2 regions of the Shewanella sp. 10B genome follow, and region 1 is predicted to be linked to the other one. Evidence: predicted binding sites of a transcription regulator. Region 1 holds the regulator's gene; the other holds the start of a gene.

The links. Region 1 encodes MetJ, which represses methionine synthesis genes. Its sites were predicted from a motif close to TAGACGTCTAGACGTCTA; they were not measured.
Region 2: a site for MetJ is predicted at 3,246-3,263, ahead of msrA (peptide-methionine (S)-S-oxide reductase MsrA). Genes of this name have one in related genera too.

Annotation. Positions count from the first base shown of each region.
Region 1 covers NZ_JAMDJO010000003.1:527,990-535,594, forward strand. Annotated here, with positions in the region: gene M0415_RS14540 (bifunctional aspartate kinase/homoserine dehydrogenase II) at 1-1,390, opposite strand, end outside; gene metB (cystathionine gamma-synthase) at 1,402-2,565, opposite strand; gene metJ (met regulon transcriptional regulator MetJ) at 2,788-3,102, shown strand; gene M0415_RS14555 (sulfite exporter TauE/SafE family protein) at 3,211-3,954, shown strand; gene nrfD (NrfD/PsrC family molybdoenzyme membrane anchor subunit) at 4,140-5,084, opposite strand; gene M0415_RS14565 (4Fe-4S dicluster domain-containing protein) at 5,087-5,653, opposite strand; gene phsA (thiosulfate reductase PhsA) at 5,666-7,605, opposite strand, start outside.
Region 2 covers NZ_JAMDJO010000001.1:1,093,615-1,101,219, reverse strand. Annotated here, with positions in the region: gene M0415_RS04690 (alpha-ketoacid dehydrogenase subunit beta) at 1-618, opposite strand, end outside; gene M0415_RS04685 (thiamine pyrophosphate-dependent dehydrogenase E1 component subunit alpha) at 622-1,800, opposite strand; gene astE (succinylglutamate desuccinylase) at 1,963-2,997, opposite strand; gene msrA (peptide-methionine (S)-S-oxide reductase MsrA) at 3,276-3,755, shown strand; gene pgm (phosphoglucomutase (alpha-D-glucose-1,6-bisphosphate-dependent)) at 3,874-5,526, opposite strand; gene seqA (replication initiation negative regulator SeqA) at 5,598-6,149, opposite strand; gene M0415_RS04660 (alpha/beta fold hydrolase) at 6,445-7,221, shown strand; gene M0415_RS04655 (DUF2788 domain-containing protein) at 7,323-7,544, shown strand; gene ybfE (LexA regulated protein) at 7,556-7,605, shown strand, end outside.

The sequences.
Region 1 (7,605 bases):
ATGGAGATACGGACTTAAACAGCTTCACCCACGCCTCGCCAATATTGCCTACGCCCAGCAGCAATACGCCAATGCGTTTACGTGGACCAGCGCAGCGGCGATGCACTTTTTGCGTCAGCAGATTAACCTGCGACTGTGGCACTAAGGTCACCAGACTTAAGTCACCACTGAACAAGGGCTTAGCGTCGCGGCTCAGTAAACGGGCAAAACTGCGGCGATAATGCTCGGCGTCGGCACTCACAAGCGCCACTAAACCGAGTTCGGTATTTATTTGCAGATCTTTAATGCCGAGGGCTTCGGCCTGTGCATCCAATAACTTTTGTACTTGTTTTTGGTTTTCAGCGGTATAGGCAAGTTCGAGTCGTTGATGCGCCGATACCCAATGGGCCAGTGGCGTTAACCCTGCCTCGACTAATTGCTCGAGCAGACTAGCCACATCGCCCGCGATCTTAAAGCCAAATAACACCACGGCATTGAGGTTAGTCACCACAGGCGCACTCGCCGAGGAGCTGTGGGGAGCAATCAGGGTAAAGTCGGTATGGGAGGCGTAGCTTGAACGTACGGCTAGGCTCACCTCAGTGTTAAACAGCGGCTGCAAAGTGCGTGAATGTAATACTGGCGAGCCTAAACGCGCCAAGCGGTCGGCTTCGGCGAGGGACATGCTCTTGAGTAATTTCGCATCGTTGATCTTATTCGGATCGGCGTTAAATACCCCTTCAACGTCGGTCCAAATGGTCACACGTTCAATGTCGGCAAGGCTGGCAATTAGGCTGGCGCTAAAGTCAGAGCCATTGCGACCCAATAGCAAGGTATCGCCACGCTCGTTGGCGCAGATAAAACCAGTGATCACTAAACGCTCGTTAGGATGCGCGGCCAGTAAGGTTTGCACTTTGGTACGGGATTCTTGCACACGAATTTGCGGCACGGCGGCCTCGTCGGCCACGAGAATCGAACAGGCATCCACATGACTTGCGGCCACACCCGATTCACGCAGCAGCGCAGCCATCAGGCGCGCCGACCAACGCTCCCCAAAGCTCACCACATGGCTAATTTGGTAATCGTTACGGGAATCTAAGGATAACAGACTGATTAACTGGGCCTTATCCGTGGTTAAACGCTCACGCAGATCCCGCGCTTGCTCATTGGATAACAGCTGCTCAATCAAGCCTTGCTGATAGCTGATAAGGACTTGTAACTCTTCCTGCCATAATTGGTTGCTATCGCGCAGGGACAATAATTTATATAAAAAGTTAGTGGTTTTACCCGCGGCAGACACCACCACCAGATCATCACTATGACCATGGGTTAACAGAATATGGGCGACTCGGCGATAACAATCGGCATCGGCTAAGCTGGAACCACCAAATTTATGTAAGTGACAACGTGCCATCTCGAATTCCTCTACTGACAAGCCGCGACGGCGGCCAATCCTGCTTGAATATCTGCAACTAAGTCGTCGGCATCTTCAATACCAACCGACAAACGTAATAGGGTGTCTTTAATGCCAGCTTCATAACGCGCTTGGGGCTCCATCGCCCTGTGTGTCATAGTCGCGGGCACGGCCACGAGACTCTCAACGCCACCTAAGCTCTCGGCCACGCTAAATAAACTTAAGGCATCTAAAAAGGCGACCACTTCGGCCTCGCCGCCCTTAAGCTCAAAACTCAGCATAGCGCCAAAGCCTTTTTGCTGCTTGGCGGCAATGGCATGGCCGGGGTGGTCCGTAAGGCCGGGGTAATACACTTTGCTCACCACTGGGCTGCTCGTCAGCACGTCCACAATACGCTGGGCATTGCTTTGGTGCTCACGAATACGCACGGCTAAGGTACGCAGACCACGCAGGGTTTGATAACTATCAAAAGCTGAACCCGTTAAGCCCAAGGTGTTCGACCACCAATGTAAGGTCTCACCGAGTTGAGGATCTTTGGCGATCACCGCGCCGCCCACCACATCGCTGTGACCATTGATGTACTTAGTGGTGGAGTGGATAACGATATCGGCACCGAGTAATAGTGGTTGCTGCAAAATGGGCGAGAGGAAAGTGTTGTCGACCACCACTAAAGCGCCCACGGCGTGGCTCGCCTCCGCGATAGCTTCGATATCGACGACTCGCAGCAGAGGGTTAGAGGGGGTTTCAATCCACACCATCTTAGGTTGCAGGGCGATAGCTTGCTCAAGCGCTTGGGCGTCGGTTTGATCGACCACCAGCAGTTTAAATTGGCCCTTTTTAGCCAAGTTAGTGAATAAACGGTAAGAACCGCCGTAGCAATCGTGGGGCACCACCAATAAATCATCGGGGCCGAGCAACGTAGTCACTAAAGTAATGGCTGCCATGCCAGTGCAAGTCACTACACCAGTTGCGCCCTTTTCCAGCTTAGCTAAGGCATCACCTAGGATGCTGCGGGTAGGATTACCGGAACGGCTGTAATCAAATTCGCGAGGATTTTTATGACCATCGAAGGCGTAATTCGTCGACAGGTAAATTGGCGGCACCACAGCGCCATACTGAGTATCGCTTTCGATACCCTGACGCACTGCTAATGTGGCTAATTGACGTTCGGTCACTAATTTGCCTGCGGTCATCGGGAACTCCTAAGTTCGCAAAGAGATGTCTGGACGTCTAAATGTACCTAAGCCCAGTGGCATCGTCAATAGGCGTTAAGACGTTTAGACGTCTAAACATAAAGAAATCTGTTTGCAATCACTAAGAAATAGTAGCAATAATTTGACTGTTATCTGTAAGGGTTTAAAATCTGCCCCGAATTTAGCGTTATAACAGGTGAGTCAATGACTGAATGGAATGGGGAATACATCAGCCCCTATGCTGAACATGGCAAGAAGAATGAACAAGTAAAGAAAATTACTGTGTCTATTCCGCTCAAAGTGCTAAAAGTCCTCACGGATGAACGTACCCGTCGTCAGGTGAACAACCTGCGCCACGCCACCAATAGCGAACTCTTGTGTGAAGCATTTTTGCATGCCTACACCGGCCAGCCTCTGCCTAATGATGCCGATCTGTCGAAAGATAGCCCAGACAGCATTCCCGCCGAAGCGAAACGGTTGATGGACGAAATGGGGATCGAGTGGGAAGATATGGAATAACGCTCAGGCGTCCATAATCCTGCCGTAACTAATTATTAGGGATCGTTAATACTCATCTTGCCTGATGGGTTAGAGTAACGATCCCTATTTTGTTTTTGATGGAATCCTATGTTCTCCTTGATAGATCCACAAACGCTCGCCATTGCGTCTGTGATTGTGTTTTTAGGTGCCCTCACCCAAAGTCTGATTGGCTTTGGCCTTGCCGTGGTGGCGAGTCCGCTGCTGTATATTGTCGACCCCGAATTAGTGCCCGCCCCCGTGATTGTGATGGGCTTTTCCATCGCCCTACTCACCCTACTGCGTGAGCGTGGCCACTTAGAATTCAACGGCTTGCAATATGCGTTAATCGGTCGTGTGCCCGGAGGTTTTATCGGTGCCAGCCTGTTGCTGTTTGCACCGCAGCCGATTCTTGGTCTGGCGATTGCTGGCATTGTGGCGGTCGCCGTGGTGCTGAGCCTGTATAAATTCAGCCTGCCAGTGAATAAAGCAACCCTGTTTGGCGCGGGCGTAGTATCGGGGATCTTTGGTAATATTGCCGCCATTGGTGGCCCGCCGATGGCGATTTTGTTGGCGGGTAAGGATGCCTCAAAATTTCGCGCCGCACTCTCTGCCTTCTTTATTTTCAGCTCGACCATAGCGCTGGTCATTCTTGGGGTGACGGGCCTGCTCGAAATCAAGCATTTATGGTTATCCCTGATGCTGCTGCCCTCAGTCTTTTTAGGCTATTTAGTGGCGGGTAAACTGGTGGGGAATGTGGATAAGCATAAGACCAAGATGGCAACCTTAGCCCTCTGCGCTATCAGCGCCTTAGTGCTTACGGTGAAATCTGTGATTGAGCTATTGCCGCAATAATTACCGCAATAACCCCCTTCCAATCCTGCCAATCGCAGCCATAAAAAAGCACCGTTAATCGGTGCTTTTTGCTTGCAGGGATGCGTGTTGTACCCCATTTGAGTATCACTTAATCGCATTAAAGTAATACTCATATTTGTTGCGCTAGTTTGAATGCCATGGGTTAGAGCATTCTCTAACATCACTTAGCTCAGGTAGCTTTGTCCCGCATACACAATAAAGTGTCTCAGGGCTAACACGCCGGTTAAGCTGGCGCAGGCCACCATGATCATCGCGCCCTTGCTGTGGCGAGTCGCGGAAGGCAGCAGCATAAACAGCAGTGGAATACCAAAACCAATCCCGACCACGCCAATCCAGAATACGCTCGCCCACACGCCAGAGGTGAGTGATGCCAGCGCCGCAGCAGCCGCACCGCCCTTAAAGTACAAGGCGCAGAACAACATAAACAGGAACATGATTTCGATGGCCATCACTGGCAACTCTAAGCCATGCATTTTAGCTAAAGTCTTGTCGTGGCTATCGGTCTTGAACATCACCAGCGCCAGCACCGCATTAGCCGCCGCGCCCGCCGATAAACCAGAGACTAAGAACAGCGCCGGCAATACCGCAGTGTTCAGCATTGGATAGGCATTCATGGCCGAAATTAAGAAGCCTGTGTAAGCGCCTACACCAATCGCGAGGATAAACAGCAGCACTTCAATCAGCTTTCTAAAGGGCATCAGCAGCTTAGCAATAGGCACGAGGAAACCTAAGCCCCACTTTGGCAGTTCACCACGCAGCACAAGAATCGCGTAGGCAAATGCCAAGGGTGAGTAAGCCAGTAGCGCTAATACCCCAATCGCCATAACGGACTGGAAGTTATAGTTGATTAAAATCAGCCAGAAGTGGAAAGGCTTCGTTAAATCAAACACTAAACATGCCAAGCCTAGGCAAATGGCCACTGGGCCAATAATGGCGGCGGCCTTGAGAATACTGGTCTCACCCTGCGCTTGATCCTTATTAAACCAACGCAAACCGATACCAATCAACAAACTTCCGGCGGATAAACCCGCCATAAACAGATACACGGCGATGATCCAATGCCAAGTGACGGGATCATATTGCGCCATATCGCCCCAAGTATTGTTCATAATCAAATCCCCCCTCTTTTGGTAGGAACGCGATATACCCTAGGCTTGGTGCCTAAATGGGTCTTATCTTGGTAAGTGATCTTAGTGTTGAGTAGCATAGCGACCTCACTCTGTGGATCGTTGGCATCGCCAAAGACTAAGGCATCGGTCGGACACACAGTCACGCAGGCGGGCTCTTCACCCCGGGCCAAACGCGTGTCCTTACAGAAGTTACACTTGTCTGCCACTTTGGTTTCGGGATTCATAAAACGTACCTTGTAGGGGCACGCCGCCACGCAGTACATACAACCCACACACTTATCGCCATGGATGGAGACAATGCCATCCTCACCCACATAAGCCGCGCCCGTTGGGCATACCTTCACACAGGGCGCATCTTCACATTGCTGACACGACACCCTGTGATACTTAAAGTGCAGGTGTGGCATCTCGCCGAAAGGCCCCTCAACACGCACTTGTAAACGAGTCACGCCCTCGGGGACGCCGTTTTCACTACGGCAAGCCACGTTACAGGCTTGGCAGCCGATGCACTTGTTCTCATCGTGCACCATCACATATCTTTTCGTCATTTGAGCCTCCAATTAGCGTTTTGCCAGCGTGACGCCTGTTGTATGAATATTCATGCCACACACAGGGGCTGTTTGATGGGGCAGTAAGTTTCCGCAGTGGATACCTTTACCTGTCGCTCTAACCAACTCTTTGTTTTTAGAGCCAAAGCCCATATAGGCAAACACGGTATCGGGGCGAATGCCCGGGGTGACTAAGGCATGGCCCTCTTCGCTACCCACGCTGCTGGTTAACCGAATCGGATCACCATTGCTGATCCCTAACTTGCCCGCCGTAACGGGATGCACCCAAATGGCGTTATCCGACATCAGGTTAGCCAACATGGGGATATTGTGGGTCGCGCCATTGGTATGCACGGCGACCTTGCCTTGGATAAAGTACAGCTCATCGGCTTTCTTCAAATGCACTTCGCGGAACTTAATCACCCCGCGTCCTGGCGCCATGGCTTCAACCTTGGCTGAGGTCAATTCAATCTTGCCGCTTGGGGTTTTAAAGCTGAGTAAACTGCCGTAGGTGCCGTCTTCATCGACGGGTTTGGCATTGGCGTAGGCCTTAGTAAACTCGGCCACCATCTTAGGTTCGCGCAGCATGATGGGCTTACCAAAGCTAACAAAACCTTCGTCCTTAATGCGGCGCAGTAGTGCGGTATCGCGATTCACCTGCAGCAATTGCAGGGTTTCCATATTGTCCCAAGGATAGAATTCACTTAGCCCTAGCTTATGGCCAATGTCCTTAAAGATTTGCCATGAGGGCTTAGTGTTGCCTAGGGTTTCCACCACGCGTTGGCGCACATAGTAGGCTGGATTTTTACCCGACTTGTCGGCAATTTCCTCATCGCGCTCAAGGTAAGTAGACTCGGGTAAAATCACGTCGGCATAGGCGGCGGTTTCGCTGATATAGACATCGCACACGGCAACAAAGTCGAGCTTTTTCAAGGCTTCAACCACACGCGCCCTGTCGGTCATGGTTTGCATGGGGTTGGTACGGGACATTACCCAGCCGTGTAATTGGTAGGGAACGGCACTTAAGGTCGCATCGAGGATGGTTTGGTAAATCCCGCCCGACGACCACATCATGGCGTACTGCTCTTCCACTTGGTCGATACGTTTCGCCGCAGGCTTAGGCATATCTTTTACGCCGGGTTTACCCAATACGGGCGCCACGCTTTCTCCCGCCAGCTTGTTATAGTCGCCAGGCTTTTGACCTAGGTAGATACCGCCCTTACGCTCGATATTGCCGATCAAAATATTGGCAGCGTACAAGGCGCGGCGCATTTCAAACTCTTCGGTAGTAAAGGTGGCTCTGTGACCAAAATCCACCACAGCATGGGGCGCCTTGGCCGCATATTCGTGTGCGATACGGCGAATGTCCTTGGCGGGCACATCGGAAACGGTTTCGGCCCACTCAGGGGTGTAGGCTTTCACTTCGGCGGCGAAGGCATCAAACCCTTCAACATAACGCTCGATAAAGGCCTTGTCGTAGAGATTATCTTCAATCAATACATGGCATAAGGCTAAAGCCACCGCCACATCGGTACCGGGGCGGATCGCATACCATTCATCGGCTTTGTCGGCGACGATGGAGAATCTTGGCTCGAACACCACCAGCTTAGCGCCTTTATCCATTTGCGCCGCCATCATGCCGCGGGTTTCGGACATGTTGATGCCTTCGTACAGGTTATGGCCGAAGTTAATGATGTATTTGGAGTTGCTTAAATCGCGCTTCACCTTAGTGCCAAACATGGCCTTAGCGGCAATCTCGTAACCACCGGGGCAAGTTGAGGCATGGGTAAAAGTATTCGGGCTGCCAAAGGCAGTGGCGAGATGGAATAAGTGTTTTTCTTGCGAACCGGATTTAGAGGAAAACGCTACCGCTTCGGGGCCATGAGCTTGCTTGATTTTATTGAGATTATCGGCAATCAGTTGATAGGCTTCATCCCAAGAGATCTCGGCCC
Region 2 (7,605 bases), on a different contig from region 1:
GATATCTTTCCCTTCTCGGACCACTTCGGCTTTACCCAGCTCGATTTCATAATCGCCCGAAGGGACTTCACCCACTGAAGCACGGTATAAACGCTTTGGCTCGAAGAACACCACAGGGTTTTTATCGCGAATAGAGGCTAATAATAAGCCCTTGGCCTGCTCTGGATTACGTGGCACAACCACTTTTAAGCCTGGGGTTTGGGTAAAATAAGCTTCTGGCGATTGTGAATGATAATGGCCGCCCGCAATACCGCCACCATAAGGTGTACGAAACACTAGGCTTCCCACGTTAAATTCATTACCGCTGCGGTAACGGAATTTAGCTGATTCATTCACTATCTGATCGAACGCTGGAAAGATATAATCGGCGAACTGGATTTCCGCTACGGCGGTCATGCCATTAGAGGCTAAACCGTTGGCAAAACCCGCGATGCCTTGTTCAGTCAGCGGCGTGTTAAAGCAGCGGCTGCGACCAAACTTTTCCTGTAAACCTGAGGTTGCGCGAAACACACCACCAAAGTGGCCAACGTCTTCACCAAATACCACCATGCGCTCGTCAGATTGCATGGCGATAGACAAGGCCTCATTGACGGCCTGTAACATATTCATTTCTGCCACGGCTTATAGCCTCCCTGCACTTTTGGGATAGGATTGCGGATATTTCTTGATGTGTTCTTTAAGTTCACTCAGCTGCTTTTTCAGCGCTGGTGTTGGCTTGTCGTACACATCTTCAATGATCTCATCCAGCATAGGGATAGGTAATTTTTCAGCGACTTTAACGGCGGCTAACACTTCTTCACGGTACTTTTCGTAACGCTGGGCATCATCGGCTTCGGCCAACCAGCCTTTGTTGATCAACCATAACTTGAAGCGTTTGACTGGATCGTGTTGCTGCCACTTCGCCTCTTCTTCTTTGGAGCGATAGCCAGAAGGATCGTCAGAAGATGAGTGCGCGCCAAGGCGATAAGTCATGGCTTCAATCAACACGGGGGCATTATGCTCAATTGCATAGGCACGCGCCTGTTGCGTCGCCGCTAACACCGCCAGCATATCGTTACCGTCGACACGAATGGTGTGCATACCGTAACCCACACCGCGGCTAGCGATACCGTTACCGGCAAACTGCTCTTCGGTTGGAGTAGAAATCGCATAACCATTGTTACGGCAGAAGAAAATCACTGGGCATTTTAACACCGCCGCCATATTCAAGCCGGCGTGGAAGTCACCTTCAGACGCAGCGCCTTCACCGAAATAACAGACGGCAACATTACGTTTGCCCTGCATTTTCAGGCTATAACCGACACCTGTCGCTTGCGGGATTTGCGTGGCCAATGGCGATGAAATGGTTTGGTAGTTTAACGCCGCACAGCCGTAGTGGATTGGCATTTGGCGACCTTTACCTAAGTCCTTCTCATTGCTGAACATTTGGTTCATAAACTGGTCAGTGGTAAAACCACGATAACGCAGCGCCGCATGTTCACGATATTGCGCGAGGATCACGTCCTCAGAATCAAGCGCCGCGACACTGCCGACGATTGCTGCTTCTTCACCCGTACAGGTCATATAGAAGCTGATCCGTCCCTGACGCTGCGCGCCTAACATACGTTCGTCGAGTACCCGCGTGAACACGCAAGTATCGTAAATTTTGGTGGCTAAGGCTTCATCTATTACAGGCAAAACCGCGGTTTCATAGGTAGTGCCGTCTGCTTGTAGAATTCGAAGGATAGGAATGTGAAGCGATGCCTTATCCAAGAAGCCGACACGGTGCACTGTATCAGTGTTGAGTGTTGCTTTGCTCATATTGTGCTCTTGTTATCTCGTTACGCCATGGAAAATCCACAACGCCTAATTTATACGAATATGCCGGATGAACATTACGTTAACGTAAACTACCTATCAACCGTTGGCACAGTTCAAACGACAACTAATCCCCTGTGTGCATGTATATAATGCTTTACAAAACTAGCGAACATCTGGCGCGACTGAAGGGATCAGGCAAATCACAGTGCGATTGCCGATAGGCACCTTAGCATTGGGGAAGACAATCGCTTCAAATTCCTGTTCGACTTTAATTTCCTGCCCCCCCTCTTGGGCCAATACAAAGCCTTTCGGGAAAGCTCGGAAGTTTTCGACATCGGTCGCGAAGGTAAATTCAAAATCATCAAAATGTTTGTTAATCACCCGGCACACTTGATATAGATTCACCTTATCCGCTGAGAATGGCTCAAGCGCTAAGGGTTTGTCTGTGATAAGGCGCATAAACATCTCTTGGGCGGCAATAAAACGCGTCATATCGTTTTGCCCCATGGGATACACCTTACCTAATTCAATGGTAAAGGCATCGGCGCCATACTGCTCGGAGGAAAAATAACTAAAAGTCGTCGTCGGCTCATGGTGAAATAACACAGTATCTACGCCACTGGCGGCTAAAAACATGATTTGCTCGGCGCTGTAAGCCCGGCCGGGACGATAGGGATAAATTGCAAACTTTTCGTGTTTTGACGCCCGCATCGCCGTGTGCAAATCGTAGTGGATCCGCTGGCGCCCTGCGGCTGCGCCGTTAAAGAAGCGGTCGACATAGGCTTCTAATTTTTTCGCCCGCACCCGTTCAGGATTCACTAATCCCGGCGGATTTGAATGCTCACCACTAAACAGACGATTCATGTTCTCGTCGATAATGCGAGTGCCATTATTAATCGCTAAAGGGTTGCCAATAAGAAACAGCGTGCGTTGTTTGGCGATGATTTTTTGTTGGAGAAGCTGTTTGATTAAGGTATTGCAGAGTTCGATGGGGGCGGTTTCATTACCGTGGACACCGCAGGAGAGAATGACATCCTTACCTTGGGCTTGTGCTGGCTCAAAGACAATGACACCCGTGTCCCACACCTCGACTCGAGTATGTTCCCCTAAGGTGAAACTAAACTCATCACCGAGGGTTTGCGGATTGGCTAGGGTCAGCGCGAGAAAATCCTTCGAATCTAACAGAGCTTGTAACACAGAATTCTCCTTATAATAGCGTGTTAAAGACGGGATTTATGGCAATAACTGCCTGTTTCATTGCACTTATCGCTACCCGCCTTAAAAAGCGAATCCATACTAACACAAGTTTTTGGGCCGTTACTCTGTCATTCTGGTCAAACAAGCGCATTTCGCGGTAAAACCACAGCATCTTAGGCACATTTGGTCGACATAGGATTAATTTTGTCGGCACACTTGCTTTTAGGCATGAGTTTTATCACAATCCTTAGCCATCTAGACTTCTATCAGGATTTATCATGGCGTTAGCAACTTTCGGTGCCGGCTGTTTTTGGGGCGTGGAGTATTTCTTTAGACAAGTCAACGGCGTGACCAACGCGACCTGTGGCTATATGGGTGGCAATAACGAAGCGACCACCTATGAGGAAGTCAAAAAAGGCAAGACTGGCCATGCTGAAGTCGTGCAAGTGGAATTTGACCCAGCGATTGTCAGCTACGACGAGTTACTGGATGTGTTTTGGAAGAATCACAACCCGACCACGCTCAACATGCAAGGTGGCGATATTGGCACTCAGTACCGCAGTACCATTTTCTTCCACGACCGTGAGCAAAAAGCCACGGCAGAAGCTTCAAAACTGGCCTTTGCCCGCTCGGGCCGCTGGGGATTACGCCACATAGTGACTGAAATCGTGCCTTTGCAGCAATTCCATGTGGCCGAGGAATATCATCAAAACTATATCGATAAGAACAACTTACCAAGTTGCCATCTCGAGTACTGATCATAACCTGTAGCATCCGAGTGAGTGGCTTCTGCCACTCATCGCTGCAAATAAAAACGCACTCATAGGATTTCCATGAGTGCGTTTTTTTATCTGTAAAGAATGCTTAAACGGTAGATCAGGCGCTAAGCGCCTTATCGATCAAGGCCTGTGCGTCCTTAATAATATCGGCAAGATGTTGCTCACTGATAAAGCTCTCACCGTAAATCTTAAATAACGCCTCAGTGCCCGACGGCCGCGCCGCGAACCAACCATTGGCCGTCGCCACTTTAATGCCACCTATCGAGGCATTGTTACCTGGGGCGTGGGTTAATACGGCATCAATCTTCTCACCCGCCAGCAGAGTGGCGTTTAAGGTCTCAGCATTGAGCTTGGCAAATTTGGCTTTGTTCTCGAGGCTAATCGGGCTGTCGATACGCTTGTAGAAACTTTGACCGAACTGCGCCACTAATTCTTGATGGCGTTGCCCCGGCGTCTTGCCAGTAACCGCAAGCATTTCGGCCGCAAGCAGCACCAGAATAAAACCGTCCTTGTCGGTACACCAAGTCGTGCCATCACGGCGCAGGAAGGCGGCGCCCGCACTCTCCTCACCACCGAAGGCAATGGTTGCCTCGGCTAACCCATCGACGAACCACTTAAAGCCAACGGGAACTTCGAGTAATTTTTTGCCGTGGAAGGCGCAGATTTTATCGATAAGCGCACTCGATACCAGCGTCTTGCCGATGGCTAACTGCTCGCTCCATTGAGGTCTGTGGGTCAGCAGATAATCAATCGCAACCGCTAAATAGTGGTTGGGATCCATCAGCCCCGTGCCCGGACACACGATTCCGTGTCTGTCGTAGTCAGGGTCGTTACCCACACATAAATCAAAGGATTCTTTATGGGCCAGTAAGCCTGCCATCGCATAGGGCGAAGAGCAATCCATGCGGATCTTGCCGTCTTTATCAAGCGACATAAAGCTAAAGCTTGGGTCGACCTTATCATTAACTAAGGTGATATCGATACCATAATGCTTGGCAATCGGCGCCCAATAATGAATACCCGAGCCGCCTAATGGGTCAACGCCCAATTTCAGCTTAGCCTTGGCGATAGCATGCATATCAACCACATTGACTAAATCCGCCACATAGGGGGTAATCAAATCGATGGCATGCACATAGCCCGAGGTTAACGCGTCGGCATAAGCGAGCTTATTAACGCCCTTAAGCCCTGCGCGCAGGTAATCATTGGCGCGGGACTCAATCCACGCGGTGATATTGCCTTCGGCCGGTCCGCCATGGGGAGGATTGTACTTGATGCCACCATCCTGAGGCGGATTGTGAGATGGCGTGATGATCAAACCATCGCTTAACGCGGCACCAGTCAGTGCGGCTTCACGATTGGCGCAAATAATGGCATGGGACACCACAGGCGTGGGAGTAAAGCCATCATTTTGCTGAATATTAACAGTCACCTTATTGGCCGCTAACACTTCAATCGCCGACACATAAGCCGCATAAGATAAGGCGTGGGTATCGATACCTAAAAATAGCGGACCATCGATATTCACCGATTGGCGATAATCCACCACGGCTTGGGTAATCGCCCAAATATGGTCTTGGTTAAAACTTGCTTGAAACGCAGTTCCGCGGTGACCCGAGGTCCCGAATGTCACTCGTTGCTCGGCAGCATCCACATTAGGTTTGATGCTGTAATAATGGCTCATCAGCTTTGGAATATTCACCAGATCCGTCTGACTCGCGGTTTGTCCTGCCCGTTGATGTATTGCCACCTGATCCTCTCCTACTGGAAAATCGGTTAATTAAATGGAAACGCCGCATCATTGCGGCGTCGATAAAGGCGTTATACGCGTTCGGCAATGCCGTTGGCGATTTCGGTATCGCAACCAAATTGCACTAAGGCTTCGACTAAAATCGCCCGTTTTTTAGCAGTGTTATTGTTGGTCGTCACCCAAAATCCGGTATTACCGATTTCCTTCGGATTGGCGGTAGCACTGGCCTTGAGTAACTCTTCCCGTGAGCGCGCAAAATAGAGTCGATCGCGACCTTGGATCTGTAAAATTTGCGAGAATTGCGCTTGGCTCTGTTGATATAAACTCTCGAGCAAAAACAAGAAGCGACCCACTGCGCCTTTTTGCTGCGCTAACTTATGCTCATCCACCAATTGATTGAAATCGGTCGCAGAGACTAAGGTCTCAACTTGAGGTGCAACCTGTGGCTCAGGCGTCGCCGCCTCTAAACTCGGTTGGCTAATGGCCTGTGGCTGCGTTTGTTCAACCGCATCGACGGACAGGCCGAGTAATCGACGGAGAATGTCAGAGGCGCTCTCACCAATACGTTCCGTTTTGCTGGCAATATGACGATAGAGCTCTTCATCCACTTCGATGTATTTCATAACCTTATTATCCTTTGTTATTCGATAGGCTTAACCGAAAAAGTGCACCACAGGCGATCCTCGCAAAGGATCTGTGCGATCGTTGCCCCAGTGTATCTATCTCTATCAATCTGATAAAGCATCATTAATCTAAAAATGCGTGAAATCGCACATCAAATTAGCACAAGCGCGCTAATCGCTGAAAAAGCCAGCAAGTTGAACGACCACGGCCTCAAAATCGCCTCAAGACTTGTCAAACTTAACCCATTAGGGGCACAATCCGCAGCACTTTATGTACCACAGCACAGGCGACTTCATGAATTTTGCATCCACAGGTCAAGGAGAAGCAGTCCTCCTTATCCACGGACTCTTTGGCAATTTAGATAATCTTAAGGGGCTAGGACAAGTCCTCGAAGCAAATCATCAGGTTATTCGTGTCGATGTGCCTAATCACGGTTTGAGTGAACATTGGCAAACGATGGATTACCCAAGCTTAGCCAAGGCAATGGTGGCATTATTGGATGAACTTGCGCTTGAGCGGGTGCATATTGTTGGGCACTCCATGGGCGGTAAAATCGCCATGGCAACTGCCCTTGCCTACCCAGAACGCATCATCAGCCTAGTGGCCGCCGATATTGCCCCTGTTGCTTACCAGCCGCGCCATGATGCGGTATTTGCCGCACTCGAAAGTTTGCCACTCCAAGGCCACACCGACCGCCGCTTCGCGTTAGCGCATTTATTAGCGGGTGGCATCGATGAGCCGACCGCGCAGTTTTTACTTAAAAACCTCCAGCGCACCGACACAGGCTTTCGTTGGAAGATGAACCTCACTGGCTTAAAAAGCTGCTATCCCAATATCATTGGTTGGCCTAATGAAAACCACAAATCGCAGCAAGTCTTTAACGGACCGAGCCTTTTTATCCGTGGTGGCGATTCCAATTATGTGACCGCCGAGCATCGCGATGAGATCATGCGCCAATTTCCGGCGGCACAGGCCAAAACATTAGAGGGTTGTGGTCATTGGCTACATGCCCAAAAACCGGCGGTGTTTAATCGTATTGTGTCTGAATTTATTGACAAACACTCAGTGTAAATGACAATGATTCTCGACCTAAATCATATAGCCGACACCCTGCTGATGTGATATATTCGCGCCTCTTTTAGCCTTAGAAGACTCTAGAGGACTAAGAAAGTATGTTATCTCAGTACATGGAACAAATTGAAACCATCGGCCTGAACCTGTTTTTTGCCGCGATATTTTTCTTTATCGGCATGGCCATCCACGATGTGCTTAAACAAGGTAATGTGCCGAAATTTGGTCGATTTATTGTGTGGTTAGTGTTATTTCTCGGCTGCGCCGGGTTTATTGCAAAAGGTATTATCCAGATGTCTTGGGAAGGTTCAGGCATCGGTTAAACAATAAGAACATGGCAAAAGAAGCAACAGATAGAACTACCATTGACCTTTTTGCCAATGA